DNA from 2 places in the Clostridium kluyveri DSM 555 genome. Region 1 is predicted to be linked to the other one. Evidence: riboswitches for the same ligand, from Rfam matches in the RefSeq annotation. Region 1 holds a riboswitch; the other holds the start of a gene.
What was found. A riboswitch is a leader RNA that binds a small molecule or an ion and turns the genes downstream of it on or off. The one in region 1 is predicted to bind FMN.

Region 1 (13,157 bases):
TGCTGAAGCCGGAGCATGTGGTACAGCAGCTGTAATAACTCCTATTGGGGGTATAGAGTATAAAGATAAACTTCATGTATTTTACAGTGAAACAGAAGTAGGTCCTGTAACTAAAAAACTTTATGATACACTCTATGGTATTCAATTTGGAGATGTAAAGGCTCCACAAGGGTGGATCATAGAGATATCAAGTGATTCTTAGATTCAGGTGCAGTTGCTCATGAGGAATATTTTTTTCCATCTGAACATTATTAACAGTATTCTTAGTGTCTTTAGCACTTAGAATACGTTATCCTTTAGGGGAAGAACTTATCTAGATGCTTAGTAGTGCTTATCTCCCTTTGAAAAAGATGGGAGTATTAGCTAATTGCCGCATTCGGATAAAAATTATTTTGGTATTTTTAAAATAAGCACTGGTATAAAGCCAGTACTTATTTTTTATTTAGTGATTTTTAGGATATCAATAAAACTGAATTTTTGTTAATTTACCATTAAACTCTATTGTAATTTATGGGCAACAGTATTAAAATATAGTTAATAATCAATAATAATTTTATAAAATATATCCTTTACATAAATATATGCTAAGGATAATCATAAGGAAGGGGCTGGAAATATGAAAATAACTGTGAATGGAAAGAACATAGTACTGACAGATGCATTAAAAAATGCAGTGAGGAAAAAGTTATCTAAAATTGATAAGTATTTCAACCCTGATGTAGAAGCTCATGTTACATTAAGTGTACAAAAAAACAGGCAGAGAATAGAAGTTACAATTCCTTTTGGAGGGGTTATACTAAGAGGAGAAGAAGAAAATGATGATATGTATGCTTCAATTGATTTGGTTTTAGACAAATTAGAAGGACAGATAAGAAAACAAAAGACGAAACTTTTAAAGAGAAATAATTCAGAATCTTTAAGATTTCAATTTATACCAGATGAGAAGGAAACTGACAACCAGGAACATAAAATAGTAAAAACTAAGAGGTTTGCAGTGAAGCCTATGTCATCAGAAGAAGCAGTTCTTCAGATGGAACTTTTGGGTCACAGCTTTTTTGTATATCGAGATGCTGAGCAAGGAGATGTAAATGTGATATATAAAAGACGAGATGGAAATTATGGATTGATAGAACCTGAATTTTAAAGGTCAACTACAGGGAGGAAGCAGAGCTTCCTCTCTTTATAATTTAATATATACAGTAATTGCTAAATCTCAAATTAGTGTTTAAGTTGAATAGCGCATAATTAGGTGATATAATCTAAAAGATGTACTTTTTTATAAAATTTAACGGGTGAGGATGAAGAGAATGAAACTTTTTCAAAAAATATTTGGCTCATATAGCCAAAGAGAAGTAAAGAGAATTATGCCTATAGTTGATAAAATAGATGCTTTAGATTCAAAGGTTCAGGCATTAAGCAATGAACAGCTAAGAAATAAAACAGATGAATTCAAAGAACGTCTGGATAAAGGAGAATCATTAGATTCAATATTGCCTGAAGCTTTTGCGGTTGTCAGGGAAGTGGGGTTTAGAACTGTAGGACTAAAGCAGTATAGAGAACAGCTTATAGGTGGAATAGTTATTCATCAGGGAAGAATAGCAGAAATGAAAACCGGTGAAGGTAAAACTCTTGTTGCTACTGCGCCAGCATATTTGAATGCTCTCACAGGTAAGGGAGTTCATATAGTTACGGTAAATGATTACCTTGCAAAAAGAGACAGAGATACTATGGCACCCATATATGAAGCATTAGGACTTAAAGTAGGAGTTATTTTACATGACATGAGTCAATCACAGAGACAGGAAGCCTATAATTGTGATATAACCTATGGAACCAATAGTGAATTTGGATTTGATTATTTAAGAGATAATATGGTTATCTACAAGGAAGAAAGAGTTCAAAGAAAACTAAATTTTGCTATAGTGGATGAAGTGGACTCCATTTTGATTGATGAAGCAAGAACACCTCTTATCATTTCTGGAGAAGGGGAAAAATCAACAGAATTTTATAATATTGCCAACGGATTTGCAAAATCTCTGGAAAAAGAGGATTATAAAGTAGATGAAAAAGCAAATGCAGTAATGCTTAATGACACAGGGATAAAGAAAGCAGAAACTTTTTTTAGTCTTGAAAATTATGCTGATCCGGAAAATATGGAAATACAACACTATGTAGTGCAAGCTTTAAAGGCAAACTATATAATGAAAAGAGACAAAGACTACATGGTAAAAAACGGAGAAGTGCTTATAGTAGATGAATTTACAGGCAGGATGATGGAAGGCAGAAGGTATAGTGACGGACTTCATCAAGCCATAGAGGCAAAAGAAGGAGTTAAGGTAGAAAGGGAATCTAAAACACTAGCTACCATCACTTACCAGAATTACTTTAGAATATTTAATAAGTTGTCTGGTATGACAGGTACTGCACAAACGGAAGAAAATGAGTTCAGACATATATATGGGTTGGATGTAATAGTTGTACCTACTCATAAACCTATAGCCAGAGAGGATTTTCCAGATGTAGTATATAAAAGTGCAAAAGGTAAGTTCAAAGCCATAGCAGATGAAATATATGAAACCTATAAGAAGGGGCAGCCAGCACTTGTGGGTACGGTAAGTATAGAAAAATCTGAATTGCTTTCAGATATGTTAAAGAGAAAAGGAGTGCCTCATCAGGTTTTAAATGCCAAGTTCCATGAAAAAGAGGCAGATATAATTTCCTATGCAGGTCAAAAAGGAACAGTTACCATAGCTACCAATATGGCAGGTCGTGGTACAGATATAAAGCTTGGAAAAGGAGTAGTTGCATTAGGTGGACTAAAAATAATAGGAACTGAAAGACATGAATCAAGAAGAATTGACAATCAATTGAGAGGACGTTCTGGACGTCAGGGAGACCCTGGAATGTCAAGATTTTATGTATCTCTTGAAGATGATCTTATGAGAATATTTGGTTCAGATAGGCTTCAGGGTATAGTTGAAAAGCTAGGACTTAAAGATGACGAGGCTATAGAAAGTAAAATGGTTTCAAATGCCATAGAAAATGCACAGAAAAAAGTGGAAGGAAATAATTTTGATATAAGAAAAACTTTACTTCAATATGATGATGTAATAAATAAACAAAGAGAAATTATATATAAGCAGAGATCTCAAGTCCTTGAAGGGGAAGATTTGAAAAATGATGTGCAGGATATGATAAAGAGTTTAATAAACTCCATTGTAGATTCCCATATATCAGGAATAGAAGAGGAATTTGAAGATGAAATAGTAAAATTAATTGAATATATGGAAGATGTATATGTACCTAAAGATTCTGTTAAAAAAGAAGATATTATAAATCTTTCTAATGAAGCTATTAAAGATAAGTTTATAGATATAGCCCAAAAAATCTATGAACAAAAAGAAATAGAATTTACTTCAGAACAAATGAGGGAAATAGAAAGAGTTATACTACTTAGAGTTGTTGATACAAGATGGATGGATCATATAGATGACATGGAACATCTAAAAAGGGCTATTGGGCTTAGGGCTTACAGGCAGCAGGAACCAGCACAGGCATATCAATTTGAAGGCAGTGAAATGTTTGAGGAAATGATCTATAATATCAAATTGGATACAGTAAAATATCTAATGCATGTGCAAATTGAAAGAGCTCCAGAAAGGGAGAGAGTAGTAAAAAATGTTATAACAAATCAGGAATCAGATTCTATAAAGAAAACTCCTGTAAAAAGAGAGAAGACCGTAGGAAGAAATGATCTTTGTCCGTGCGGCAGTGGTAAAAAGTATAAAAATTGCTGTGGAAGAACTGTTTAAAATTGGAAGGTGATTAGATGTTACTTCAATTGGAAGAAACAATTGATAAACTAAATGAATTAGAACAAACTATAAAAGAAATAAGGGAGTCTCTTTGACTTAGATAATTTAAAAAATAAGATAGAAGAACTGCAGGCAAAAATGCAAGAACCAAATTTTTGGAATGATATAGATAACGCCCAGAAAATAGCCAGTGAAGAAAAAAATTTAGAGGGTAGGCTAAATAGATATGATTTATTGTCACATAATATAGAAGATGCTAGAATTTTATTGGAAATTATAAAGGAAGAAGAAGACAGTATGTCCTTTCAAGAAGTTATGAAGGATATAAAAGATATAGAATTCCAAGTTGAAATATTTAGAACAGAAATACTTTTATGTGGAGAATATGACAAAAATAATGCCATATTAAATCTACATGTAGGAGTAGGTGGCACAGATGCTCAGGATTGGACTGAAATGCTTCTTAGAATGTACATAAGATGGGCAGAAAAAATGGGATATAAGGTAAATATCATAGATATGCTTGAGGCAGAAGATGCCGGCATAAAGAGTGTATCCCTCAGCATTATTGGAGAATTTGCCTATGGATATTTAAAAAGTGAAAAGGGTATTCATCGTTTAGTCAGAATATCTCCCTTTAATGCCAATGGGAAAAGACAGACTTCCTTTGCATCTGTGGAGGTTCTGCCTGAACTGACAGGTGATCAGGATATAGAAATAAGATCTGAAGATCTGAAAGTGGATACATTTAGAGCAGGAGGAGCAGGGGGACAGCATGTAAATAAAACTGAATCTGCTGTGAGGATAACTCATATACCTACTGGAATAGTTGTACAGTGTCAAAATGAAAGAAGCCAGCATTATAATAAAGAACAAGCATTAAAAATTTTAAAGGCCAAATTAGTAGAACTGAAAGAAAGAGCACACAAGGATAGAATAGAGGATCTTACGGGAGAGCTTAAGGATATGGGATGGGGAAGTCAGATACGATCTTATGTATTCCATCCGTATAATTTGGTGAAAGATCATAGGACCGGTGTAGAAAGCAGTAATGTATCTTCTGTAATGGATGGTGATATAGATAATTTTATAAAAGGTTATTTAAAACAACAAAGTGGTAAATGATAAATGGGTGCATGATGCGCCCATAATTTTTTTTATGATGTATTTTGACCGTTTTTTTAAGTATTTTATAGAATTGAGGAGGGATTGTATACCATTATGTAGAATATGTAATTTAAAAAATGAAATTAGGAGGGACTTTTATGGATATTAAAGAAAATGAAGAAAGTTTGAGTATTGACAAAAAGATTGTTTGTTTTTTCAAGAAACCAGGCATTATTTTTAGTGAATTTATAGAAAAACCTAAGTATTTATGGACTATGCTTTTAATTATTTTAATCAATATAATTTACGGAATCATGCAAATGACTACTTCTATAGATATTTTAAAAAAATCAATTACGGATAAGTTTAAAGAAGCAGCGGCTGGTACATCTCAAGCACTTATAGAAAAATCTATGGAATATGCAACATCAATACCTATACAGACTGTGACTATTATAATAACTACTATAATAGGTATATATTTAGCATCATTAGTTTACATGGGGTTGGCTAGAGTTTTTGGCTCTAAAATAAAATACAAGCAGATTGTATCTGTATACTGTTTAAGTATGTTGTCTATAACTATTGGTAAAATTATAAAATGGTTGTATATGGCCATCACAAGTAATCCATTAGGGGTGAGAGCATTAACTAAACCTACATTACTAAATGGATTTTTAGATAACTTTGATATATTCAATGTATGGCAGATAGTATTATTGACTATAGGTATATCCATAGTTGGAAAGATTTCGAAAAAGAAAAGTTTTGCTATTGTTGCAATTTCCTGTGTACTTGTCATGATTATATCTTTACACTCTTATTTAAAGCTCTAAAATAATTTTAATATACGGCAATTTTGATGATTTGAATGCAGAGAAAGGGATGGACTTATGAAAGATAGAAAAAAAATATTAATTATTGGTTCTGCTGTTGGCGTAATTATTATATTATTTGTTGTAACACTTTTTTTAAATTATAATAAACGAAATGCACATAAAAGTGATTCATTATTTGATATATATACTATTCCAGCACAGCAGAATATATTTTTAGACGGAGAGGTTCAATATTCCAGGAAATTAAATTTTACTGAAGATACAACTAAGGGAACCGTTGATAAAATAAGTGTAGAAGATAAAGAACAGGTAGAAAAAGGACAAACTTTATTTACTTATAAGAATGACCAGATGATAGAGCAGTATGACACTCTCACCCAGCAGCTTAACAGTATTGAAACTCAAGCAAAATCCATGGCAAATGTACAAAATAGTGCTCAAATTTCTGAAATCAATAGTCAGAAAACAAGTTTAAAACAGCAGTTAAACAATATTAAAGATAAACGATATACCACAATTTCAGCTCCTTTTGATGGTATTGTTTCAATAACATCAGATAATGAAGAGAGTACTAATAAAATTATTTTGACATTGATTGACCCTAAAATGCAGGTAGTAGCTAGTGTTAGTGAAAAAGATGTGTTAAAGCTTAAAGAAAATCAAAAAATAAAGATTACTGTGTATGGTACAAGTGAAGAATTTAAGGGCACTATTAGTTCCATTAGCACTGAACCATCACAGGCACAGGCTATTCAAGGCGCTTCAGCCTCAAACTTAACACAAACTACAGGAAGCAGTGTGTCTTATTATCCTGTATATATTGATATAAACAATCAACAGGGCATATATGCAGGTTTTCATATTCAGGGAACTGCAGTGGATGAAAGTGAACTGCCTAAAATTCCAGTATCCTCAGTTTTTAATGATAATGGACATAAATCAGTATGGCTTATAAAAAATAAAAAATTAAGAAGAGTGCGTGTAAGGGTTGAAAAATATAATAATACATATGTTAAAGTGAAAAGCGGTTTAGACTTTAATGATAAAATTATTAAAAATCCATCTAGTGAAATGAAAGAAGGGGACAGCATTGACAAAGCATCTTCTGGAAGTTAAAGACTTATGTAAATGGTATGAGCAGGATAAAAATCGCTATCTTGTTTTAAAAAATCTTGATTTTAAGGTGGAGCAAGGCTCATTTGTGGTTGTAATGGGCAAGTCAGGCAGTGGAAAGACCACTTTGTTGAATATTCTGGGACTTCTTGATAATTTCAATGAGGGAAGTTATGTATTTAATGGTCAGGATGTTACAAAAATGACAGAAAACCAGCGTTGTTCTTTTAGAAATAATCATATTGGTTTTATATTTCAACAGTTTTATTTAATTGAATCTTTAACAGTAGCTCAAAACATTGAACTTCCACTATTGTATCATGGGGGATATAGCAGCGAGCAAAGAATTGACATGGTAAAAAAAAGTCTTCAAGATGTTGAACTTGAGGAAAAATTTAAAAGTTATCCAAATGAGTTATCTGGGGGGCAACAACAGCGTATTTCAATTGCAAGAGCGCTTGTTAATGAGCCTGATGTTATTTTGGCAGATGAGCCTACAGGTGCACTGGACTGGAAAACCGGCCTGAAAATTATTGATATATTGGTTAAACTTAATAAACAAAATAAAACTATTATAATGGTAACTCATGATAGTGATCTTAAAAAATACGCTACTCATTGTGTTTTTCTCAAAGACGGCATTTTTTCTGAGGAGGATAATATATGAATTTGTGGGAACTTATACATAGTGCAGTTTTAAGTTTACGTACACATAAGCTTAGAGTTTTTTTAACTATGATAGGAATAATTATTGGAATAAGTTCTGTGGTTATTATTCTTTCTATTGGAGAGGGGTTAAAAGCACAGGTGAATGAATCCACTAGTGATGTGGGAGCGAATACCATTACCGTTAATTTTGAACCTTCAGATTTAAATTCTACAACTGTAGATACACCATTTGAACATAAGGATTTTCAATCTCTTAAAAATGTTGATGGTGTAGAAAGTGTTGCTAAGAGCAGCAGCGGACTGGAAGGTCTGGTAGGAGTTATTGAAAATGCAACTTTTTTTGATAAACAGTCTTATCTTATGATAAACAATTATGATAAGAGTTCAAATATCGTGGCAGGAAGAGGTATAACCCAGGAAGATAATGATTTTAAACATTATGTGGTGGTGCTTTCAAAAGATCACGCCAAAGAGTTATTTGGGGAAGAGATAAATAAGGGAATTGGAAAGGGAATTAAAATAAAGGATGAGTTTTTTGAAGTTGTTGGAATTGAAAATGGGAGTTCAGGTTTATTGTCTATGCAATATGATTATGTGCCTAAGTTTGCCAAGAAGCTTTTAGAAGATGATGTATCTATTTCTTCAATTGATGTTAAAATTAAGCAGGGATTTGATTCTGACTCCGTATTCAAAGAAGTAAAAAAAGAACTAAATGTTCTTCACCCTGATGTAAAAGGAAGCTATACCAAAGGGGATCCTAAAGCTGTCTCTAAAGCTTTTGAAAAGATAATAAGCGGTATAACTATTTTTATAGCTGTTGTATCAGGAATATCTCTGTTTGTAGGTGGAATTGGAGTAATGAATATAATGTATGTATCTGTAACAGAACGCCGTCGTGAAATAGGTATTAGAAGAGCCATAGGTGCAAAACCAAGCACAATTTTACTACAGTTCTTGATAGAATCAATATTTATTACAGGTATAGGTGGAATTGTTGGAATAGTTATGGGATATCTGATATCTTTGATTTCAGGAGCCTTTTTGCCGTTTAAACCTGTTGTAACTATAGGAATATTAATAGGAGCGTCTATTACATCTATTACTGTGGGAATAATTTTTGGAATAATTCCTGCATATAGGGCAGCAAATTTAGATCCTATTAAGGCTATTTATAAGTAATATTTAGACCTTAAAATCATGATAAGGAGAAAAAATAAAATGGCAGGACCACAACGCAGAATGCCATAAAACTTCTAGGTATTTTAGGATATAATCATAATATCGTAAAAAAGGCTCAGGAGAAAGCGTCAAAATTTATGCAACAGGGAATTTGGGAGGCAGAGTAGTATTCGAACATTATAAAGATAATCTCGTTTATATTCTTATAAGGCCCAGTAGTTTATATTTTTTACTTCAAATTAATGATTCTTGAATATATTAATTTGCCAAAGTCCATTCAACTGTTGTAATATGTTTTTAGCTAGTTTAACATAAATTTATAAAGCTTTTACTTTAAATTAACTGAAAAATTAATTATTTACATATTTAAGTAAATTAAACATAATCAATAGGATTCATCGGGAGGTTAAAATGAACGATATAATAGACATACTAGTTAGAGAGTTAGACGTAAATGAAAAATATATAAATAATGTAATAGAATTATTAGACTCTGGCAATACAGTTCCCTTTATAGCCAGGTATAGAAAAGAATTAACGGGAAGTATGAGTGACGTCACTTTAAGAAAACTGGCAGAAAGACTTGTATATCTTAGAAATCTTAAAGCTAGAAAAGAGGACGTAATAAGAATAATAGAAGAACAGGGTAAGCTTACAGAGGAATTAAAAAAATCTGTAGAAAGTTGCATTACCCTAACAGAAGTTGAAGATATATATAGACCATATAAACCAAAGAAGAGAACAAGAGCTATTATTGCAAAGGAAAGAGGATTAGAACCACTTTCAAAGATAATATTAAATGGCAATTTTAAAGATAATATAGAAGAATATACAAAAAAATTTGTAAATGAAGAAAAGGAAGTAAATTCTATAGAAGATGCTCTTTCAGGAGCTATGGATATAATAAGCGAGATTATATCTGACGAGGCCAAATATAGAAAGTGGATAAGGAAATTTGTTCAAGATAACGGAAGCATTGAAACAAAAGGAGAAAATAAGGAACCAACTCCCTATGAAATGTATTATGATTATCATGAGGCGATAAAATCTATCCCTCCTCACAGAATACTTGCTATAAATAGAGGAGAAAAAGAAAAAATTTTGTCTGTAAAGATAACCTGTGATATGAATAAGATAAAAGAATACTTAAAAGGAGAGTGCCTAAAGGGAAATAAAGTAACTGATAGTTACATAGAAAGAAGTGTAGAGGATTCTTTAAAAAGACTTATATATCCTTCTATTGAAAGGGAAATAAGATCTGAACTCACAGATATGGGGGAAGAAGGTGCCATAAAGATATTCAAGGCCAATCTAAAGGCTCTTCTAATGCAGCCACCTATAAAAGGAAAAAATGTGATTGGATATGATCCTGGATTTAGAACGGGATGTAAAATAGCAGTTTTAGATGATACGGGAAAACTTTTAGATACTGCTACAGTTTATGCTACGGCGCCTCAAAATGATGTAGAAGGTTCTCTGAAGATATTAAAGAATTTAGTGTATAGATATGATGTTAGTGTGATATCTCTTGGAAATGGTACAGCAAGTAGAGAATCAGAAGAAGTAATTGGCAGACTTATAAAAGAAGTAAAAAAGGAAAAAAATAAGGATGTTTATTATGTAATGGTATCAGAAGCCGGAGCTTCTGTATATTCTGCTTCGGAACTGGCTGCAAAAGAATATCCCGATATAAATGTATCACTAAGAGGAGCTATATCCATAGGAAGAAGACTTCAGGATCCTCTGGCGGAACTTGTGAAAATAGATCCTAAATCCATAGGGGTAGGTCAATATCAACATGATGTTTCCCCAAAAAAATTAGATGAGTCTCTAGAGGGTATTGTAGAAGATTGTGTAAATAGTGTAGGAGTAGATTTGAATATGGCAACGGCTTCTTTACTATCTTATATATCTGGAATAAATTCATCTATAGCCGCAAATATTGTAGCTTATAGAGAAGAAAATGGTAAGTTTAAAAATAGAAAAGAGCTTTTGAAGGTTAAAAGACTGGGAGCAAAAGCTTTTGAACAATGTGCAGGATTTTTAAGGGTTATGGAAAGTAATGAACCACTTGATAATACCTCGGTGCATCCGGAGTCCTATAGTGATGCCAAAAAACTTTTGAAGACCCTTGGGTATAGTGATGAAGACTTAAAAAATAATGGCCTTGTAGATATAGAAAACAGGGTTGAAAAGATTGGCATAGATAATGTGTTAAAAGGACTTAATATAGGAATTCCTACCTTAAAGGATATAATGAAAGAAATAAAAAAACCAGGAAGAGATCCAAGAGAAGAGCTGCCAAAGCCTATATTGAAAACGGGAATAGTTGATATGAATCAACTCAAGCCGGGAATGACACTTACAGGTACAGTTAGGAATGTAGCAGACTTTGGTGCTTTTGTAGATATAGGTGTTCATCAGGATGGTTTAGTGCATATAAGCCAGTTGTCTGATAAATTTGTAAAACATCCACTAGATGTGGTTAAGGTAGGAGATATTGTAAATGTAACTGTACTTGAAGTAGATGAAAAAAGAAAAAGAATTGCACTTAGCATGAAATAGCAGAAAAATGAATATGAAATTAGCATAATTAGCAATAAATATTTATTAATGAATAAAAATTATTTTAACAATGTATTGAATTTTGTCGTTAAAAGTATTATAATGAACCTATAAAAATTAAAATATAATCTTCAGGGCGGGGTGAAATTCCCCACCGGCGGTATAGCCCGCGAGCTGCGTGTTCAGCATGATTCAGTGAAATTCTGAAGCCGACAGTAAAGTCTGGATGGGAGAAGATAGAATAATATGTTTATTAGCCCTGGTGTTTTTGCCGGGTTTTTTTATTTTATCCGAAGGCTATCATTGCTAACACCCCATCTTCTTCAAAGTGAGGGATAAGCATTGTTACGCCCCTGGATAAGTTCTTCTAAGCTTCAGATGGAGAAAAAGTATTACTCATGAGCAAACTCCATCTGAACCTAAGAATCACTTGATTATTCACCTAGGAGATTATACTTAATATTTTAGGAGGGTATTTAAAATGAACAGTAGTAAATTAAACAGATTAGTGAAGGTATCATTGTTAGGTGTAATAGGATTTTTATTTATGTTCATAGAAGTTGCAATTCCTATATTTCCGACATTTTTAAAAATGGATATAAGCGATTTGCCGGCTTTAATTGGAACTTTTGCATTAGGACCTGGAGCTGGAATTGCCATAGAGTTTTTGAAAAATGTACTTCATGGAATATTCAATGGAAAAACTGCATTTGTAGGAGAACTTGCAAACTTTGCAGTAGGTTCTGTTTTAGTTTTTACAGCGGGGTATATATATAACAGGCATAAGACCAGAAAGGTGGCAGTGATAAGTTTAGGGGCAGCCACTATCGCAATGTCAATAGCAGCGGGACTTTTGAATTATTTCATATTGCTTCCACTTTATGAAAGAGCACTTAATTTTCCTATAAGTGCAATGGTGGATATGGCAGCGAAAATAAATAGCAGCATAACGGATTTGAATACATTTGTATTACTGGCTATTGTTCCATTTAACTTGTTAAAAGGTATAGCTCTTACCATTTTAACACTAGTTCTTTACAAGAGTGTTTCACCTCTGTTAAAGCAGGAACATAATAAAATAAAGAACTCTGAAAAAGTAAAAATTTAGCATAAAATAGTAACTAAAAATCTGGGACATGTCTCCAGATTTTTTTATTGTATTTTCACTTTATAAAACAGTAATTGTATACGATAATTTCAATTAAGAGATATTTTTAATAAATTATAAAGGGTGATTAAGTTGGCGGGAATATGGAATGTAAATAGTGTATATAACATGAATAGTAAACAAATATCTGCAAAGTTGTCTTTTGAAATAGGAGAAAAATTTTCTGCTAGAGTATTAAATTTAAATAAATATACAGGAGAAATACTTTTGAAACTCTTAGATGGGTGGAAATTTTCAGCCCAAATAGATAATCCTGAAAGTATCGTAGAAAATAAGCTTATAAGGCTTCAGGTAGAAGGATTTGAAAATGATAAATTAAAACTAAAAATTGTCACGGCAGAAGAAAAAGGGCAAAATCAAAGTAAAGATTCCATAAGACTTTTTATTAAAGAAAATTCCCTTAACTTAAACAGTGAGGATTATGATATCATAGAGAAAATGGTAAAAAGTGGAATACCGCTTACCAAGGAGAATATTTCTAATATAAAAACCACTATAGATTTTATAAATAAAATAAAAGAAAACTCTGCAGAGGAAGATACATTCATAAAAAATTATTTGCTTAGTAAAAATGTAGATCCTGGCAGCCAAAAAGGAAACTTTATAAAAGATACCCTTAAAAATTTTTTTAGCGAACTAAAAAATATAAGTAAAGAAGATTTATTTATTCTACTAGAAAACAATATAGAATTAAATGAAGAT
Region 2 (18,288 bases), 1.5 Mb from region 1:
CCCAATATATATTATTGGTGGATACCTGAAGACCTCCACTAGAAGTTGGTTCTACATAGGCACAAGATATGGATTTAGTTCCTATCTGTTCACTGCTTGCCACATCTCCTAGATACTTTTTTTCCTCATCTATATTTACTTCTATCACGTTAACTTCCTGTTTGTTAACCTTGAAATATTCCAGCATATCATTTTTTTGCTGTTCTGTAAGATTTCCTCCCAAGGTAACCACTTTATATGCATCTGCCTGTACTTTATTTACACCCCCTACTAATACCACCGATAAGACCATAAATAATATCAACAATTTGTTTGTAAATATTTTACATTTCATATTTAAAATCTCCTTTTTAATATACTAATAAATATAATAATATACTACATTTATCAATATAGAAAGTACCAAATTGTAAAAACATAGAGTACTTTAAGAAGATAATATCTTTACTACCTTTGTAATGCCTATGTCGTTTTGAATCAATTTCAAAAAATTATGCTTTGATCTATTATAATTTTCAAAGACCTCAAGGGCTTTTTCTCTGTCATTATAAACCTTCCAGTAGCCGCAGCATACACATTCCTTTTCACTGCAATTTATAAAATCTTCTACATCTTTAACTGGTATACCTAAAAATATCCCCATCTCATGTGGACAAAAATTATATTCATATCTATTTTTAAGAAGGTTTAGCTTGTCAATTAAAGGCATAGAATTTAAATATCCAAATTTACTTAAAAATTCAGCATTATCCCTATCACACAATACTTCAGAGAGCATTTTTCCATTATAAAATAAAAGTACTACGGCATTTTCCTTTCTATTAATTTCAAATACTTTTAAATTTATATTTTCTAAATATTCACTTCCATATTTGCACCACAGATCATACATATTTTTATTCTTATTGGATATAGTAATTATAGAAGATGGTTTGTATCCCGCAATAGTAGGGGACAAGGCATAGGTTATAAGACTCATCATATATTCTTTTTCATCTGCATTGTACATAAACTTAATAAATTCCTGATTTAAACTTCTCACATTCTACCAACTCCCTTTAATATAACACTAGGATTCCAAGACAAAAATATTTGATAAAAAATATATTTAAACTCAGAATCCTACAGGTATTATCATATATCCAATTTTTAAATTTAATCTTATAAAAATTTCGCTATTTACCTATGTTAACATGAAAATATACCCTACAATATTAATAGGCAGCTGCTTCCCGTCCAAAATTTCTGCATTCTTCTTCTGAACTTCCTTCTGGGGCTTCTTGTACAATTAATCCTTCATTTAATAGATTAGCTCCATAGCCTTCCATTCTCTCTACCCAGCTTCTCATCCATTCTCCATCGCCCCATCCATAAGAGCCAAATAAACCTAATTTTTTGCCGGATACGGAAGAAGCAATAGAATCCACAAAAGGCTCCATTTCACTTTCCTCAATAACCTCTGCACCCATGGCAGGAGAACCTAATAACACCATATCTGCACCTTTTACATCATCAACACTGGCTTCTGAAACATGTAAAAGTTTAACTTCTGCACCTTTTTCCTTAGCACCTTCTTCTATTAATTTAGCCATAGCCTCTGTATTACCTGTTCCTGTCCAATAAATAATATTTACTTTACTCATTTTTATCATCTCCTCAAGCTCCTGAAATAGTCGATAATGAAAATCATTATCATATATATAATGATATATCTGTTTATTACAATTGTCAATAGTTACATAAAATATTTCATATAACAAAAACAGGTCATTAAAAGTATACATACTTCTAATGACCTGTTTAAAATATATTCTCTATTCTAACTCCCTGATTAAATTAGCCATTTCTATAGCAGCCATAGCCCCATCATATCCTTTGTTTCCACTTTTAGTTCCTGCCCTTTCTATAGCCTGTTCTATATTGTCCGTAGTGAGTACGCTAAATATAACCGGAATATCACTTTCCAGTGAAACATGAGCTACACCCTTTGAAACTTCACTGGATACATAATCAAAATGAGGGGTAGATCCTCTGATTACAGCTCCTAAACATATCACTGCATCATATTTTCGAGAAAAAGCCATTTTCTTTGAAATCATAGGTATTTCAAATGCTCCCGGTACCCAGGTTATATCTATATTATCCTCTTCTGCTCCATGTCTTTTTAAACAGTCTAAGGCTCCAGACAATAATTTAGATACTATAAATTCATTAAATCTTCCCACAACTATTCCAAATTTTAGCCCTTCTGCATTTAACTTTCCTTCATAAACTTTCATATTTTCAGTCTCCTTTGATATATTAATAATTTAAAATATGCCCCATTTTTTCCTGTTTTGTTTTAAGGTAAAAAGTATCATAGGCAGATGCCTTCATTTGGATTGGTACTCTTTCTGTGATATTTATACCATAATTGGATAACTGTTCTATTTTATCTGGATTATTTGTCATAAGTCGTATATTTTCCACACCTAAGTCTTTTAAAATTTGTGCAGCAGCATAATAATCTCTTAAATCCTCCTCAAAACCCAGTGCAATATTTGCTTCAACAGTATCTAGACCTTTATCTTGCAGTGCATAAGCCTTTAATTTATTAATTATACCTATGCCCCGTCCCTCCTGATTCATGTATAAAAGAATGCCCTGTCCTTCTTCTTCAATTTGGGTCATGGCTCTTGCATACTGCTGCCCACAATCACATCTAACAGAGCCGAAAGTATCTCCTGTAAGACATTCAGAATGTACTCTGCACAAAACTGAATTCCCTTTTGAAATATCCCCTTTTACAAGTGCCATGTGATGTTCTCCATTTATTTTGTTTATATATCCATAGGCTACAAATTCTCCATATTTTGTTGGCAGCTTTGTATGCACTACCTGTTCTATAAACTTTTCCCTTTGTTTTCTATACTCCTGCAGAGCCTTAATTGTAATAAACTTTAATTGGTATTTTTCCGCAAATTCTATTAGTTCGGAAGTCCTCATCATGGTACCGTCATCTCTCATGATCTCACAACAAAGTCCACATTCTTTCAGATTTGCTAGTTTCATAAGATCAACAGTAGCTTCTGTATGTCCATTGCGCTCTAGAACTCCATATTCCTTTGCACGTAGTGGAAACATATGTCCAGGTCTTCTAAAATCCTCTGGCTTTGCACCTTCTTCTACAGATTTCAATGCAGTTATGGAACGTTCTGCAGCTGAAATGCCAGTAGTTGTACTTACATGGTCGATTGATACCGTAAAAGCTGTTTCATGGTTATCTGTATTATTTGAAACCATCTGTGGAAGGTTTAATTTAGAAATCATTTTACTACTCATAGGCATACAGATAAGTCCTTTTGCATGTGCTGCCATAAAATTAACATTTTCCTGGGTTGCAAATTCTGCTGCACAGATTAAATCTCCTTCATTTTCCCTATCTTCATCATCAGTCACCAGAATCATTTTACCCTGTTTAAGATCTTCTAAAGCTTCTTCAATACTATTAAATTTATTGCTCATAATTTTCAACTCCTCTTTTAAAAATACTATTAATCAATCATGTTACTTTAGTTACAACACAAATCTAAATTTTTGCTTACCAAAACCCATTTTCCTTTAACAGTTGTTCTGTTATGCTTGAATTTTTTACGGGTTCTGTTTCTTTTCTTAAAATAAGATTTTCAATGTATTTTCCTATCAAATCACATTCTACATTTATTTCATCTCCTGCACTTTTATACTGCAGAATAGTTTGTGCTTTAGTATGTGGGATTAGGGATACACTAATACAGTCTTCATGCACTTCTGCTATGGTAAGGCTCACTCCATCTAAAGCCACAGAACCTTTTGAAACCATATATTTCAATAATTCCAAAGGAGGTTTTATAACAAGCCAGGTGGCTATATCCTCTTTTTTTATATCCTTTACCCTGCCGATTCCATCTATATGACCTGTTACTATATGTCCTCCCAGTCTTTCTCCTACCTTCACTGCCCTTTCTAAATTCACATTACTGTTTCTTCTTAAAAGTTTTAAATTGCTCTTTCTTAGTGTTTCAGCCATTACATCTACTGTAAAAGAATTTCCTGTAAAACTTGTTACCGTAAGGCAGGCTCCATTTACAGCTATACTGTCTCCTAATTTAACCTCTTCTAAAACTTTCCTGGAAGAGATAGTTATTCTAGAAGAATTTTCTCCATTTTTTATTTCCAATATTTGTCCAATTTCCTCTACTAAACCTGTAAACAATATTCCCCTCCCCTTTTTTAATTACTTTTCTACATATCCTTGAATCATCATATCTTCTCCTGATTTTAAATAGCTAATATTTTTTAATTTAACGGCTTTATTTAAATCTTCAATACCTTTTCCTTCTACAGAAGTTTTGGCCTCTAATCCACCTATTATTTTAGGGGCTATAAAATAAATAACTTTATCTACAATTCCTGAACTTAAAGCAGAAAAATTAAGTGAGCCCCCTCCCTCTATAAACAAACTATCTATACCAATATTTCCTAACTTTTCTATTAGAATCTTTAGATTCACATGACCAGATTCATCTTTAGGACAGATAATTACATCCACTCCCATTTTCTCAATTTCATACTTTTTATCTTCATCATATCCCTCTGTACAAGCTATTATGATTTTCCTATATTTAAGTGTATCAAAAATCTTACAATCCAGAGGTATTCTTAACTTAGAATCTAAAACCACAGCTATAGGACTTTTACATTTTTTCTCAAGTCTTGTGGTTAAAAGTGGATTATCCGAAAGTATGGTACCTATCCCCACTGCAATTGCCATAACCCTATTTCTTATGTGATGTACAAAATTTCTGGATTCTTCACAGGTTATCCACTTTGACTGTCCTGTAACAGTTGCTATTTTACCATCTAAAGTTACTGCAGATTTCAATATTACAAAAGGAAGCTTATCACTGATATATTTTATAAATATTTCATTTATATTTAAGGCTTCTTTTTCTAAAACGCCTGTAACCACTTCTATTCCCTTATTCCTTAAAAACTCTATGCCTCTACCTGAAACTAGTGGATTAGGATCCTTTAATGCAACCACTACTTTTTTTATTCCTGCTCTTACTATAGCTTCTACACAGGGTGGAGTTTTGCCGTAATGAGAACAAGGCTCCAAAGTCACGTATATCTGCCCGCCTGCAGCTTTATCACCTGCTTCTTTTAATGCATATACCTCTGCATGAGGTCCTCCATAAAATTTGTGATAACCTCTTCCTACTATGTTACCTTCTTTTACTACAAGGGCTCCCACCTGTGGATTTGGATTCACAAAACCTTCTCCCTTTGATGCCAGCTCTAAAGCAATTTCCATATAATGTTCATCTTTATTGTCATAATTCATAAAATTGAATCCTCCACTCCAAAAGAATATTATTACTTTTTATATAAATTTTACAAGTAAAAGGGCAAAACCTATGCAGTTCTTATGTACAAGCTACCAATACCAGTATCTCAGCTTCTCAAATATGGAAATACACTGCCTGCCCCTGGATAAGTTACAGCTATAAGCAATTATCTTCAGATTTTTCTCATGCAAAAATCCCCCTGAAAATACTTTCAGGGGGATAATAAACACAATAAAAACAACCTAGCACATAAAATACATACTACAAAAAACTTCCACTTTCTCCATCCAGACTTTACTGTCGGTACTGGAATCCAACCAGTTCCTGCTGATAATCAGCTCGCGGACTATACCGCCGATCGGGAATTTCACCCTGCCCCGAAAGCATATTATTAAGTTTTAACTATGATTTTAATATATACTTCTTTTTTTCACTTGTCAATAGAAACTTTTAAAAAAATTGTAATCTTTAATACAATTTTATTGACTTAAATTATAAATACTACAAAAATTTACATTGATAACTAACAATAACTTAAGATTTTACTATGACAACATATTTTGCTCCTGAAATTTCATCTGAGTAAGTAGTTATAGTAACTCCCTCTGAAATATTGTACTTTTTGCATATTTCATTTAAAATCTGGGTTATATCATACTCACTTGAATTATAATTCAATATTTTTACACTTACAGAATTTTCCCCTTGTGATAATACCTCTTCTACTGCACTATAAAAATCATTATAGTTATCAACAACTTTTATATCATTGCCGTAAACATCCTTCTCCACTACATTAAGATTATCAAAACTGTATTCTGTGCTGGTACATTCAGGATAATCATCTGTATTCCACCTATGATTTTTGGCAATCTGATCATCGGTTATGTTAAAATAGGAGTGAGAAAGCCTATTTGAGCCATCACTTATAACGGGATCATCCCAGGTAGAATCCAATTGATAATACTCCCCCTGTATTTTCACTATATTCCATGCATGTCCAATCCATTCAGTACCATTATTTGCATCCCCTATCACCATCCTGCACTCTACCCCTGCCGCCATAAGAAGTCTATCTAAAGCATCTGCATAACCCTGACATACTCCAACTCCATTTATCAAAACGCCATAAGCCGTATAAGAGTCTTCCGGCATATTACCTTTATATGCTCTTTCATCATATTTACTGTTATTAACTACATAGTCGTGAAGTACCAGTTCCTTTTGATAGTCTTCCATATCAGAAGTAATTAAAGTATCTATAATTTCACTAACCTTTTGCTGCACGATTTTCTCTTTTTCTATTAAATTTTCCTTTGTATCTGTATATTTAAAATTTATAGTAACCTTTGTAGGACTTGTATATTCAACATTGCTTGCTGCCCCTGAATATCTTGTCCTTAAATCAGAATAGTCAATTAATATCTTATTTATAACATCTAGGTTATATTTATCTTTGTCATAATTACTTATATTTAAAATTAAAGTATCTTCATAATTATGCAATGCATCTTTTAATGCATTATAGTATTGTGAATAATTTTCTATATCAATTGAGTTATTTGAATTACTTTTCTGTACTGTAAAATTATATTTTACCCCTTCATTTAATTCTTTACCTTCAACAGATTTTAATCCACTATCTATTACCAGAACATATTGTTTTCCCTCTGCATATGAACTTATAGGAGAAACCTGTATTGTATCTGAAGAGGTATTTACAATATTAACTTCTAAAGGCGTACTACTCCCCTGTTCATATACTTTTATAAAATTTCTTGCAGAATCTAAATCAATATCTTTATTAAAAGTAATAGTCCAGCTCTTTTTATCGCTCACAGTAGAAATGCTATTATTGTTCCAAATTTTATATTCTTCTGCAGCGTAACACTTTTTACCACAAAATAACAATATAACTAACATACCTATTATCATAAACTTGTATATTTTTTTAAACACTTTATCACCTCCATATAATATTTAAACAAAACTTTTTTAATCAAGTCTAGGTGGAGTTTGCTATTTGAAATAAATAGTTTAGAATAACTATATTATAGTTATATTACAAATCAATTAACATTTTTGAACATTTTTATTAACACATTCTATGTTTTAAAACTTTAATGTGTTTTACCTCTTTTTGAATTGTTGTTGATTTTAATGTGCCTTATTTAACCATTAATTAACTGGTTACAGTACATATTGTAATATATGCCCTTTTTCCCTATTAAATCACTATGATTTCCCACTTCCACTATTGTTCCTCCATCTATTACCATTATAATATCTGAGTCTCTAATAGTACTCAGCCTATGGGCAATTATAAAACTGGTTCTTTTCCGTATAAGTTTACGCATAGCTTTTTGTATTTTAAGTTCCGTTCTTGTATCCACATTACTTGTAGCCTCATCTAAAACAAGTATGTAAGGATCTGAAAGTATAGCTCTTGCTATAGCTATTAGCTGCCTCTCTCCCTGACTTAAATTGCTTCCCCCTTCCTGTAACATAGTATCATACTTATGAGGAAATTTTTCAATAAACTGATCTGCACCTGCTGCCTGTGCTGCCTCTTTAACCTGAGAAAAATCTGCATCCAATCTACCATATTTAATATTTTCAAGTATTGTACCTGTAAAAAGATATGTATCTTGAAGAACTATGCCAAAACACTTTCTAAGACTATCTCTTGTATAATTCCTTATGTCTATTCCATCAATTAAAATTTTTCCACTGGATACATCATAAAACCTGACAAGCAAATTTACAATAGTTGTCTTTCCTGCTCCTGTAGGTCCAACAAGGGCAACACTTGTGCCCTGATTAATATTAAAATTTATATCCTTTAATATTAGAAAATCTTTTCTATAACTAAAATTTACATTTTCAAAAGTAACCTGTCCGCTTGTATTTTCAAGAGTTACAGCTTCAGCAGTGTCTTTTATCTCCTCTTTTTCATCCAATATATCAAATACTCTCTCGGCACCGGCAACAGCAGACTGAAGTGTATTAAATATGCTGGCTATATCATTTAATGGTCTTGCAAATTGTCTGGAATAACTTAAAAAACTGGCTATAATTCCTATGGTTATAATATTTTTTACAGCCAGAATCCCCCCTACACCAGCTACAGCGGCAAAACCTATATTATTTATTACATTCATAATAGGCATTAAGAATCCCGACCAAATTTGAGCTTTCAATCCTACCTGACTTAGACTGTAATTTATTTTTTTAAATTCTTCTATGGCCTTCTGCTCATGATTAAAAGCTTTTACCACATGGATGCCGGATATATTCTCCTCTATATGTCCATTGAGTTTTCCAAGTTGTACTTGTTGCTCTTTAAATAATACACTGGTATTTTTTGCGATACCCTTAGTAAGAAAAAATACCATAGGCACTGTAATAAGAGTCACAAAAGTCAAAATAGGACTTAAAACAAGCATCATAATAAAAGATCCCAGCACTGTCACCACTGCTGACATAAGTTGAGTAGTGGATTGCGATATGGTAGAACTTACATTTTCTATATCATTAGTCAATCTGCTCATTATCTCTCCATGAGTATTCCTATCAAAAAAAGAAATTGGTAATTTTTGAAGTTTGTCAAATAGACTTCTTCTAAGATTCATCACTATTTTCTGAGCAGTGCCAGCCATAAGCCACCCCTGAAAAAAAGTCAAAATGGCATCTAATACATATGTAAATAAAAGCAATATGACCATTACAGATAGTATATCAAAATTCACTTTTCCCTTTAATTCTGACATAGCATCAATAGACTTTCCTATAAGATAGGGTCCAAGAAGTCCTATGATAGAATCTATTATTACAGATATAAATATTATAATTAAAAGTTTTCTTTCACTTCCAAAATACTTCCAAAGTCTAAATAATGTTTTCTTAAAATTTTTTGGTTTTTCCACAGGACCAATACTTCCTCTTCCTCTTCTTCCTCTTCTCGGTCCCAGAGGCATTTTTATATCTTCTTTATTATATTTCCCCTCCATATATCTAAATTACCTCCTTTCCAACCTGAGACAAGAAAATATCTTTATAAACTTCACAATTTTTCATAAGCTGGTCATGGTTTCCCATACCCACCAACTTTCCTTCATCCAGCACAATTATCTTATCTGCAGATATTACAGATGATATTTTCTGGGCAATTATTATACAGGTTAAATTATTTGAATATTTTTTAAGTTTTTCTCTTATCTTAACTTCAGTTGCTGCATCTACAGCACTTGTACAATCATCAAGTATGAGTATTTCAGGTTTTTTAATCAAGGCTCGAGCTATGGAAACTCTCTGTTTTTGACCTCCTGAAAAATTCACTCCTCCCTGTCCAAGTTTTGTATTGTATTGTTCCGGAAATCTAGAGATAAACTCATCCGCTTCTGCAGTTTCAGCTGCCTCCTTAACCTCTTCCAGCGAGGCATTCTCTTTACCCCATCTTATATTTTCCAGAACACTTCCTGTAAACAGCATTGTCTTCTGGGGTACAAGGGCTACTTTTTCTCTTAAAATTCTTTTATTTATATCCTTTACATCTACTCCATCAACCTTTACCCTTCCAGATGCAGCATCATAAAATCCTGGAATAAGATTTACAAGACTGCTTTTACCTGAACCTGTAGCTCCAATAATGCCTAGAGTTTCCCCCGGCATGCAGGTAAAACTAATGTTATGGATAACTTCATGGCCATTTGCATAAGAAAAACTCACATCTTCAAAATCTACCCTTCCACTTTCTCTTAAATTTGAAACACCCTCATTAAAATTAATACTGCTTTTTTCCTCAATTATTTCAAAAATACGTATTGCAGAAGCTTTGGATCTTACAAACATATTAAAAACTGCAGATATCATCATAATTGAAAATAATATTTGGGTCATATAATTTGTAAATGCAATTATTTGTCCTACCTGCATACTTCCACTATTGACATATTTCCCTCCAATCCACAAAACACATGCTATTCCTATATTTATAACTAGGCTTCTAGTAGGAGAAAATACGGCCATTACACGCATTGCAAGGGCAGATAATCTTCCTAACTCCTCATTTGCCTCTTTAAATCTTTTATTTTCATAATCAAACCTGCTGAAGGCTTTTACTACCCTTACACCGGATAAATACTCTCTCATCACAGAATTTACCCTATCTAAAGCTATCTGGACCTTCATAAAATACGGGTACCCTATATTCATATTGAAAAATATAAACACAGCTACAATTGGTATTACAATGAAAAGTATTACTGCCAGGTGTAAATCAAGCCTTGATGCCATAATAATACTTCCAATACACACAAGAGGTGATTTTACAAATATTCTCATAAGCCCATTTACAAAATTTTGCACTTGAGTTACATCATTTGTAAGACGTGTTATAAGAGAACTGTTTTCAAATTTATCAATGCTGTCAAAAGAAAAACTTTGAATCTTTTCAAATAAATCTGCCCTTAACTCCGCACTGAACTCTTGAGACACCCTCCCAGATAGTATATTGCGTCCCGAAGCTCCCAATGCTCCTACAGCTGTGACCATAAGCATTATCAAACCTTTTTGAATTACATAGTCCATCTGTTTGTTTGCTACGCCTATATCAACTATTTTAGACATTATAGTGGGCTGCATCAAATCACATAATGCCTCAATAGAAAGAAAAAATATAGCAAGGCAGAATCCTTTCCAGTAATTATTTATATATTTTTTCATAAATTCCAATTTATACACCCCTAACATTATTCTATCCATTAATAATATTATTTCTAGAAGATAAATTCAAATATAATAATTTTAAATAATGCAAAAATGAAGATTATATTGTATAATTATCTAAAAATATATTGTTTTATTATGTAAACTCATATATGATTCTAAAATTTTATTCCCGGAGGTGGTAACTTTGAACAAATTTTTAAATAAAATTTCCTATTATTTCAGAGACAGCTATGGTATGGATAAACTTTCTAAACATCTTTATATTGGAGGAATTATAATTCTCCTTATAAAACCTGCCTACACATTAGGCCTTGTATTTATAATATACAGCAGCTGGAGATGTATTTCAAAGAATAAATATAAAAGGTTCAGGGAGTTACAGGCTTACGAGAATTTTATTTCGCCTTTAATTTATAAAGTAAAAAATTTTATAAATTCAAATAATCCACATAATCCCTATAAAGTATTCAAATGTCCAAATTGTGCTCAAAAATTGAGAGTGCCTAAAAAAAAGGGGAGAATAACTATAACCTGCAAAAACTGCGGAACTTCATTTAAAGGTAAATCTTAACAAATAAATGTAAGGTGAGCATTATTAATTGAAAAAATGCTCACCTTACATCTTAATTATATAATTCATTTTAATGTTTATTGGCTAAATGTAACTTTTCAAGTATTTGTTTTCTGATTTCAATAAATTCGGATTCATTTCTATTTCTAGGTCTGTTAATTTTCACTTCTACCACATCCTCTATTTTTCCTGGACGTGGAGTCATAATTACTATTCTATCACTGAGATAAATTGCCTCATCTACATCATGGGTAACAAGTACCATAGTTGTTCCTCTTTTCTGCCAGAGTTCTATTAATTTATCCTGTAAATCCATTCTCGTAAAAGCATCCAATGCACCTAAGGGTTCGTCAAGAAGAAGTACTTTAGGGTTATTTATAAGTGCACGGGCAAGAGAAGCCCTTTGAGCCATCCCTCCTGAAACCTGGTGAGGATATGATTTCTCAAATCCCTGAAGTCCTGTAAGTTTTATATATTCTCCAACTTCACTTTTATGTTCTCTATAAATCTTTCTGGCTTTAAGTCCTGCTGCAATATTATCTTCAATGGTTTCCCAGGGAAATAAATTTGCCTGTTGAAATACATATCCTCTTTCAAAATTAGTGCTTTCTATCTTTTTATCATCTAAAAACAATTCTCCAGACTGAGGCTTATCAAGACCTGCTATAAGTCTCATAAGCGTTGTCTTGCCACACCCGGATGATCCTACAAATGAAATAAACTCTCCCGCTCTGATACTTAGATTTACATTACGCAAAGCTTCAACTAAATTGCCATTTGCATCTATATAAGTTCTATCTACATTTTTTATTTCAATAGCAGCATTATTGAAAGCTATAGATCTTGTCATTTTAACAGCCCCCTTTGCCATATAAGTACCCTATCTCTAATTTTAAATATAATTGCCAATACGATAGAAAAAACTACTGCCATTATGACTATGGCCGCATAAACTTTTGCATAGTTGGACCAGCCTTTAGCCCAGTTTATATACCACCCCAGCCCTGCCTTTGCCCCTAACATTTCAGAAACCACCAGTGTAGTAAATGAAAGTCCTGTAGCTGTATAAATACCTGTAAATATAGATGGCATGGCACCGGGTATAGCTATCTTAAATATTAAAAATCTTTCATCTGCTCCAAGGGTCTTAGCTGCTTCAAAATAGGATTTAGGTATATTTTCTATACCTCCAGAAGCCATAAAAGCTACTGGAAACCATACACAAAGTACAATTAGAGCTGCTTCTGAAACCAAAATTGATGGAAATATTATCATTACTACAGGTATCCATGCTACTGCAGGAACTACTCCTATTACTTTAAGTACAGGGAAAAACCAATAATACCACTGTCTGTACCATCCCATTAGAATTCCTGTTACCAACCCTAAAAATGTTCCTACTATAAAACCTATAACTAAAAGTCTCATAGAATAAGCAGTACTCATCAAAAGTGTGCTCCAATCTTCAACAATTACCTGAATTATCTGAGCTGTTCCAGGGAAAAATGGCAGAGGCAGTATATTAGTTTTAGTAGACAATATATCCCATGCTGTAAATCCAATTCCTATAGCAAAATAAAATTGGGCTTTATGATTAAACTTTGCTCTTAGTCTTTCATTTGAAAAAGATAGGATATATAATACTCCCAGGTAAACTATAAAGAGTATCAGCATAATTCTATAGGGTAGTACATTAACTGCCTGCACTGTAGGCAGTGCAAAGTTTTCAATTAAAGCCACAACAAAAGCAATAATTTGTAAAACTGTCCAAACTTTTGATTTGGGTTTCCAGTTTACTGTATCAGGTGCTTTTACTACATCTATTTTATCAGTGCCCTCTGGTAAAATTTTTGATTTGGATACAGCCTTTGAATTCACCAATTCACTTAAAATGCTCACTTTAATTCTCCTTCCTACTAGATATGTGAAAGTATGCCAATACCTTACTTGCCTGATGCATCATAGTATACATCATTAGCAAATTTTTCAGGATCTGTATCTTTTTTTAAGAATCCAGTTTTATTTAACTGCCCTACAAAATATTTAACATCTTCTTTTGCAGCATCCGTAGTATATTGGAAATCATAATTTTTTATAAGTTCAGTAACAAGTTTTACATCCGTAGTTGATACATATTTTTTATCAACTTCAATTTTGGCAGCTTCTTCCGGATTTTTTGCTATCCATTCATCTGCTGCTTTATACGCTCTTACAAGAGCTGCAATTTTTTCCGGATTCTTTTTGATTTCTTTATTAGATGCATATAAAAAACAACATGATTTTCCTTTAAACAATGGATCCTGTGCAATATCCGTTATAACTTTATAGTTATTATCTCGTTCAGCTAGTGTAGCAAATGGATCCCATGCAGCAAAAGCATCCACATCGCCTTTATCTACAGCTTTTGTCAATTGATCAAGTGGATAAGGTACCCATTTAACATCTTTGGTGATCAATTCCTGCATTAGCCAGTACAAGAGTAGTAATAGCCATTGGAGTTCCTCCTATTTCATCCACCCCTATTCTCTTTCCCTTCAAATCATTTGCAGTTTTTATAGGGGAATTAGGAGGTACAACCAATTTAATACAACCTTTATGCAGTCCGCCTATAACTTTAATATCAAGGCCTTGTTGAACTGAAGGAAAAAATTGAAAATCACCATTGGTAACAGTGAACTCACCACTTGCAAGTCCGGTTTTTTGTTGCTCAAATGTTCCACTTACAAGAGTCACATCGAATCCTTCTTTGGCGAAAAATCCTTTTTCCTTGGCTATATAAGCTGGAGCACCACAAACTCCTCCTCCAAGGGCCTGAATTTGAAGTTTTCCATATTTGTATTTTCCTGTAGATTCAGTAGAAGAGTTATTTTGTCCACATGCAGTAAAAACTGGAATAGAAGCTGCAATTAAAAAATAGCAGCCAAACTTTTAAATCTTTTCATGATAATCCCCTCATCTTTCTATTTTAATACTTCCTGAAGCTGTTCCGAGAAAGTTTTTTCAAATGCCTGCTCCAAATCCCAAATAAGATCTTCTGCATCTTCAAGTCCTATGGAAAGCCTTATTGTATTGGATTCTATATGTGAAAATTCTTTTTCCTCCGGAGTAAGCTCACTGTGGGTTGTCTTAGGTGAATTTACAATCAAGGATCTGGAATCCCCTATATTGGCATGATAACTAAATAATTTTATTGAATTTAAAAATTTATCTATTTCATCATCTGTGCCTTTAAGTCCAAAGGAAAATACAGATCCAGCTCCTTTAGGTAAGTATTTTTTACTGAGTTCTTTATAGGGACTATCATTTAATGAAGGATATTTTATCCACTGAACATTATCGCTTTCTTGTAAATAGCTAATTATTTTTTTAGTATTTGACAACTGCTTTTCTATTCTTTCAGATAAGGTTTCCAGGCCCAATAACACCAGATAAGCATCAAAAGGACTAAGTGCTGCACCAAAATAATTCAAATAATTAAGCCTTATTCTTGTAATAAACGGAAAATCCGGAAATACCTCAATAAAATTCCTTGCTCTACCTTCAGGGTCTCTTAGAGTATAGTACGGTTCCAAAAATTGTGGAAATTTGCCATTTTCCCAATTAAATTTGCCACTTTCCAGTATAATTCCAGCGATTACATTTCCATGACCATTAAGTGCTTTTGTAGCGGAATAAATTACAATATCGGCTCCATATTTTATTGGATTAAGAAGATATGGTGTAGCTAATGTATTATCTACAATTAGTGGTATATCATATTCATGAGCCACCTTTGCAATTTTTTCTATATCTGCTACAGCAGCATTTGGATTACTTATGCTTTCTACGAATATAGCCTTAGTATCTGGTTTTATTTGCTTTGCAAGAGCTTCTGGATTATTGAAGTCTTCAAATTTATCTATTTTGATACCAAATTTAGGATATAACTTTTTAAAACCATCCAATGTTCCTCCATAAAGATAAGGAGTTGTAAGTATCCTTCCTCCATCTTCAGCTACATTAAGAAGTGTATATGTTATAGCAGCCATGCCGGAACTTAGTGCAATGTCACCAGCTGCTCCATCTAAAGCAGCCACCCTTTTTTCTAATACTTCAACTGTTGGATTACTGAGTCTTGAATAGATAAATCCCAGTTCTGAAAATGAGAACAATTTTCCTGCCCTTTCTGTACTTCCTAAATCAAATGCTGCAGTTTCATAAATTGGAACTGATACAGAGTGATTATGTTCTTTAGAATTATAACCCCCTCTTATTTTTATGGTATCAAATCTTAAATTTTCTTTTGACATTAAAAAACCCCCTTAAAAATTTATTAAAATTGATTTTACATAAAAAGGCTGCATCTTTTTAGGGATGCAGCCTCTGGTTTACCAGTGAGCTTTGCAAATATTATTTTTTAAAACTGTATATTATTTTAATTATATATGACTATATAGCCAATTATGCAGATCTTTTATTACTTCATCTCTATTTACCTCTCTAAGCATTTCATGCCGTCCATTTTCATATATTTTATAAGTTGCATCTTTAATACCATATTGCCTATATATTTTAAACAGTTCTTTTATACCTTTTCCATTATCCCCAAAGGGATCTTTACTCCCCGATATTGAAAATATAGGTAAATTCTTAGGTATTTTTTCGATAGTAGAAGGCTTGTGTATATCCTTTAAGGAATTAAATAAATCCTCAAAATAGCCGACCTTATATTCTACTGCGGCATAAGGAGAATTTAATGTATCTTCAAGCATTTTAGAATCACTCGTCAGCCAATCATAATCTGTTTTAGACGGTTGAAATTCATCATTAAAATGTTCAAAAAATATATTTGAAGCCTCAATACTCACAGCCTTTCTTCCAATCTTTCTGGCCTCTTTACTTGCTGTTTCAATTAACTCTGCTATTTTTTTTATGTGAATTGGCCCTGTAGTCCCGGAATATATAATTCCATTTACTTCACTGCCATATTTATAGGCATATATCTGAGCTAGAACTGAACCCAAGCTATGACCCAAAAGAAAATTTGGCAATGCCGGGTTTTGCCTTTTCACAATATTTGTCAATAATTTTATATCTTCAACCATCCAATTTATCCCATCATCTCCCATATATCCTGCACTTTCTGCATAGGATGCTTCGTTTATGTCTCCTGCTGTTCTACCATGTCCACGTCCCTCATTAATATATACAATAAATCCAGCTTTAACCATCTCCTGGCTAAATTCTCTATAATAATCAGTAGTTTCTCCCATACCATGGGCTACTTGTATAACACCATATATATCCTTACCTTTAGCCGGATACCACTTTTCAGTAAAAATATCCACTCCCTGGGCATTCTTATAAAAAAATGTTTCAGATATATATACAGTATTTGATTTCACAGTTGGAGTTACTTCTATATTATTTATACCCATATATTACACCTCTATATTTTTAAAATTACCTATTTTAGACTCTATCTAAAGCCTGCTGAAAATCTGCTATTATATCTTCAATATCTTCGATTCCCACAGATACCCTGATTAATTCAGGTGTTACTCCTGCTTCTCTTTGTTGTTCTTCCGATAATGCCAAATGGGTTGTACTTGCAGGATGGATTACATAGGTTCTTACATCACCTAAATTAACAACTATGGAAGCTAATTTTAAATTTTCTCCTAAAGTCTTTGCCGCTTCAATTCCTCCCTTTACCCCAAAAGTTAAAATTCCACTTGCTCCCCCATTTAGATATTTTTCTGCTCTTTCATATTCTGGATCCCATTCCAGATAGGGATATCTAACCCACTGAATTTTAGGATGATTCGAAAGGTATTTAGCTAGATTTAAAGCATTATATGAATGTCTTTCCATTCTTAAATGTAATGTTTCCAATCCCATATTTGTTAAAAATGCATTAAATGGAGCTGGCGCGGCACCAAATTCTTCAACTAAATTGGTTCTTAATTTTCCTGAGAAAGCACGTTTTCCGAATTCATTGACAAATATCACGTTGTAGGGACCAGTAGGAGTAGTATAATCCGGAAATTTTCCATTTGCCCAATTAAAGTTTCCTCCATCAATAATTATCCCTCCAAGGGACACTGCATGACCATCTGAGTATTTAGTAGTAGAATGAACCACTATATTTGCTCCATACTCAAAGGGATTTATAAGATAAGGTGTTGCTATAGTGTTATCAACGATAAACGGTATATCTAATTTTTTTGCCACAGAAGAAAATTTATCAAAATCCAATACATTAAGTCCTGGATTTCCTATGGTTTCCCCAAATATCAGTTTAGTATTTTCTGTTGCTGCCTCTAAAATCTCTTCTTCAGAAGCTGTGGGGTCTACAAAGGATACATTAATTCCTAATTTAGGTATAATTGTGTTAAAAAGGTTGTATGTGCCTCCATATAGGTTTGAATTTGCAATAATTTGATCTCCTGAATTTGCAATATTTATTATGGAATAGACCACTGCTGATTGTCCCGATGCAGTGGCAATTGCTTCAACACCGCCTTGTAATTCTACATATTTTTTTTCAAGTGCTGTCACCGTTGGATTTCCTACTCTTGTGTACAGATATCCTCCCTGTTTATTTAATGCTGTTACATCTGCACTCACTGCCGCTAC

Region 2: it holds a riboswitch for FMN, as region 1 does, so the genes downstream of both, ribD (bifunctional diaminohydroxyphosphoribosylaminopyrimidine deaminase/5-amino-6-(5-phosphoribosylamino)uracil reductase RibD) here and CKL_RS17585 (ECF transporter S component) in region 1, are expected to answer to the same signal.

What each region holds. Positions count from the first base shown of each region.
Region 1 covers NC_009706.1:3,661,701-3,674,857, reverse strand. Annotated here, with positions in the region: gene CKL_RS17630 (branched-chain amino acid aminotransferase) at 1-202, shown strand, start outside; gene hpf (ribosome hibernation-promoting factor, HPF/YfiA family) at 617-1,144, shown strand; gene secA (preprotein translocase subunit SecA) at 1,308-3,812, shown strand; one part of gene prfB (peptide chain release factor 2) at 3,830-3,907, shown strand; one part of gene prfB (peptide chain release factor 2) at 3,909-4,940, shown strand; gene CKL_RS17610 (Yip1 family protein) at 5,081-5,758, shown strand; gene CKL_RS17605 (efflux RND transporter periplasmic adaptor subunit) at 5,816-6,877, shown strand; gene CKL_RS17600 (ABC transporter ATP-binding protein) at 6,852-7,541, shown strand; gene CKL_RS17595 (ABC transporter permease) at 7,538-8,722, shown strand; gene CKL_RS17590 (Tex family protein) at 9,134-11,287, shown strand; FMN riboswitch at 11,411-11,529, shown strand; gene CKL_RS17585 (ECF transporter S component) at 11,769-12,395, shown strand; gene CKL_RS17580 (hypothetical protein) at 12,519-13,157, shown strand, end outside.
Region 2 covers NC_009706.1:2,201,618-2,219,905, forward strand. Annotated here, with positions in the region: gene CKL_RS10595 (DUF1002 domain-containing protein) at 1-334, opposite strand, end outside; gene CKL_RS10600 (DUF3793 family protein) at 428-1,042, opposite strand; gene CKL_RS10605 (flavodoxin) at 1,215-1,643, opposite strand; gene ribH (6,7-dimethyl-8-ribityllumazine synthase) at 1,815-2,279, opposite strand; gene CKL_RS10615 (bifunctional 3,4-dihydroxy-2-butanone-4-phosphate synthase/GTP cyclohydrolase II) at 2,302-3,504, opposite strand; gene CKL_RS10620 (riboflavin synthase) at 3,581-4,234, opposite strand; gene ribD (bifunctional diaminohydroxyphosphoribosylaminopyrimidine deaminase/5-amino-6-(5-phosphoribosylamino)uracil reductase RibD) at 4,256-5,365, opposite strand; FMN riboswitch at 5,642-5,758, opposite strand; gene CKL_RS10630 (transglutaminase domain-containing protein) at 5,904-7,328, opposite strand; gene CKL_RS10635 (ABC transporter ATP-binding protein) at 7,541-9,379, opposite strand; gene CKL_RS10640 (ABC transporter ATP-binding protein) at 9,384-11,102, opposite strand; gene CKL_RS10645 (hypothetical protein) at 11,284-11,670, shown strand; gene CKL_RS10650 (ABC transporter ATP-binding protein) at 11,741-12,541, opposite strand; gene CKL_RS10655 (ABC transporter permease) at 12,517-13,569, opposite strand; gene CKL_RS19865 (ABC transporter substrate-binding protein) at 13,614-14,135, opposite strand; gene CKL_RS21555 (ABC transporter substrate-binding protein) at 14,107-14,403, opposite strand; gene CKL_RS10670 (O-acetylhomoserine aminocarboxypropyltransferase/cysteine synthase family protein) at 14,631-15,959, opposite strand; gene CKL_RS10675 (alpha/beta fold hydrolase) at 16,089-17,087, opposite strand; gene CKL_RS10680 (O-acetylhomoserine aminocarboxypropyltransferase/cysteine synthase family protein) at 17,122-18,288, opposite strand, start outside.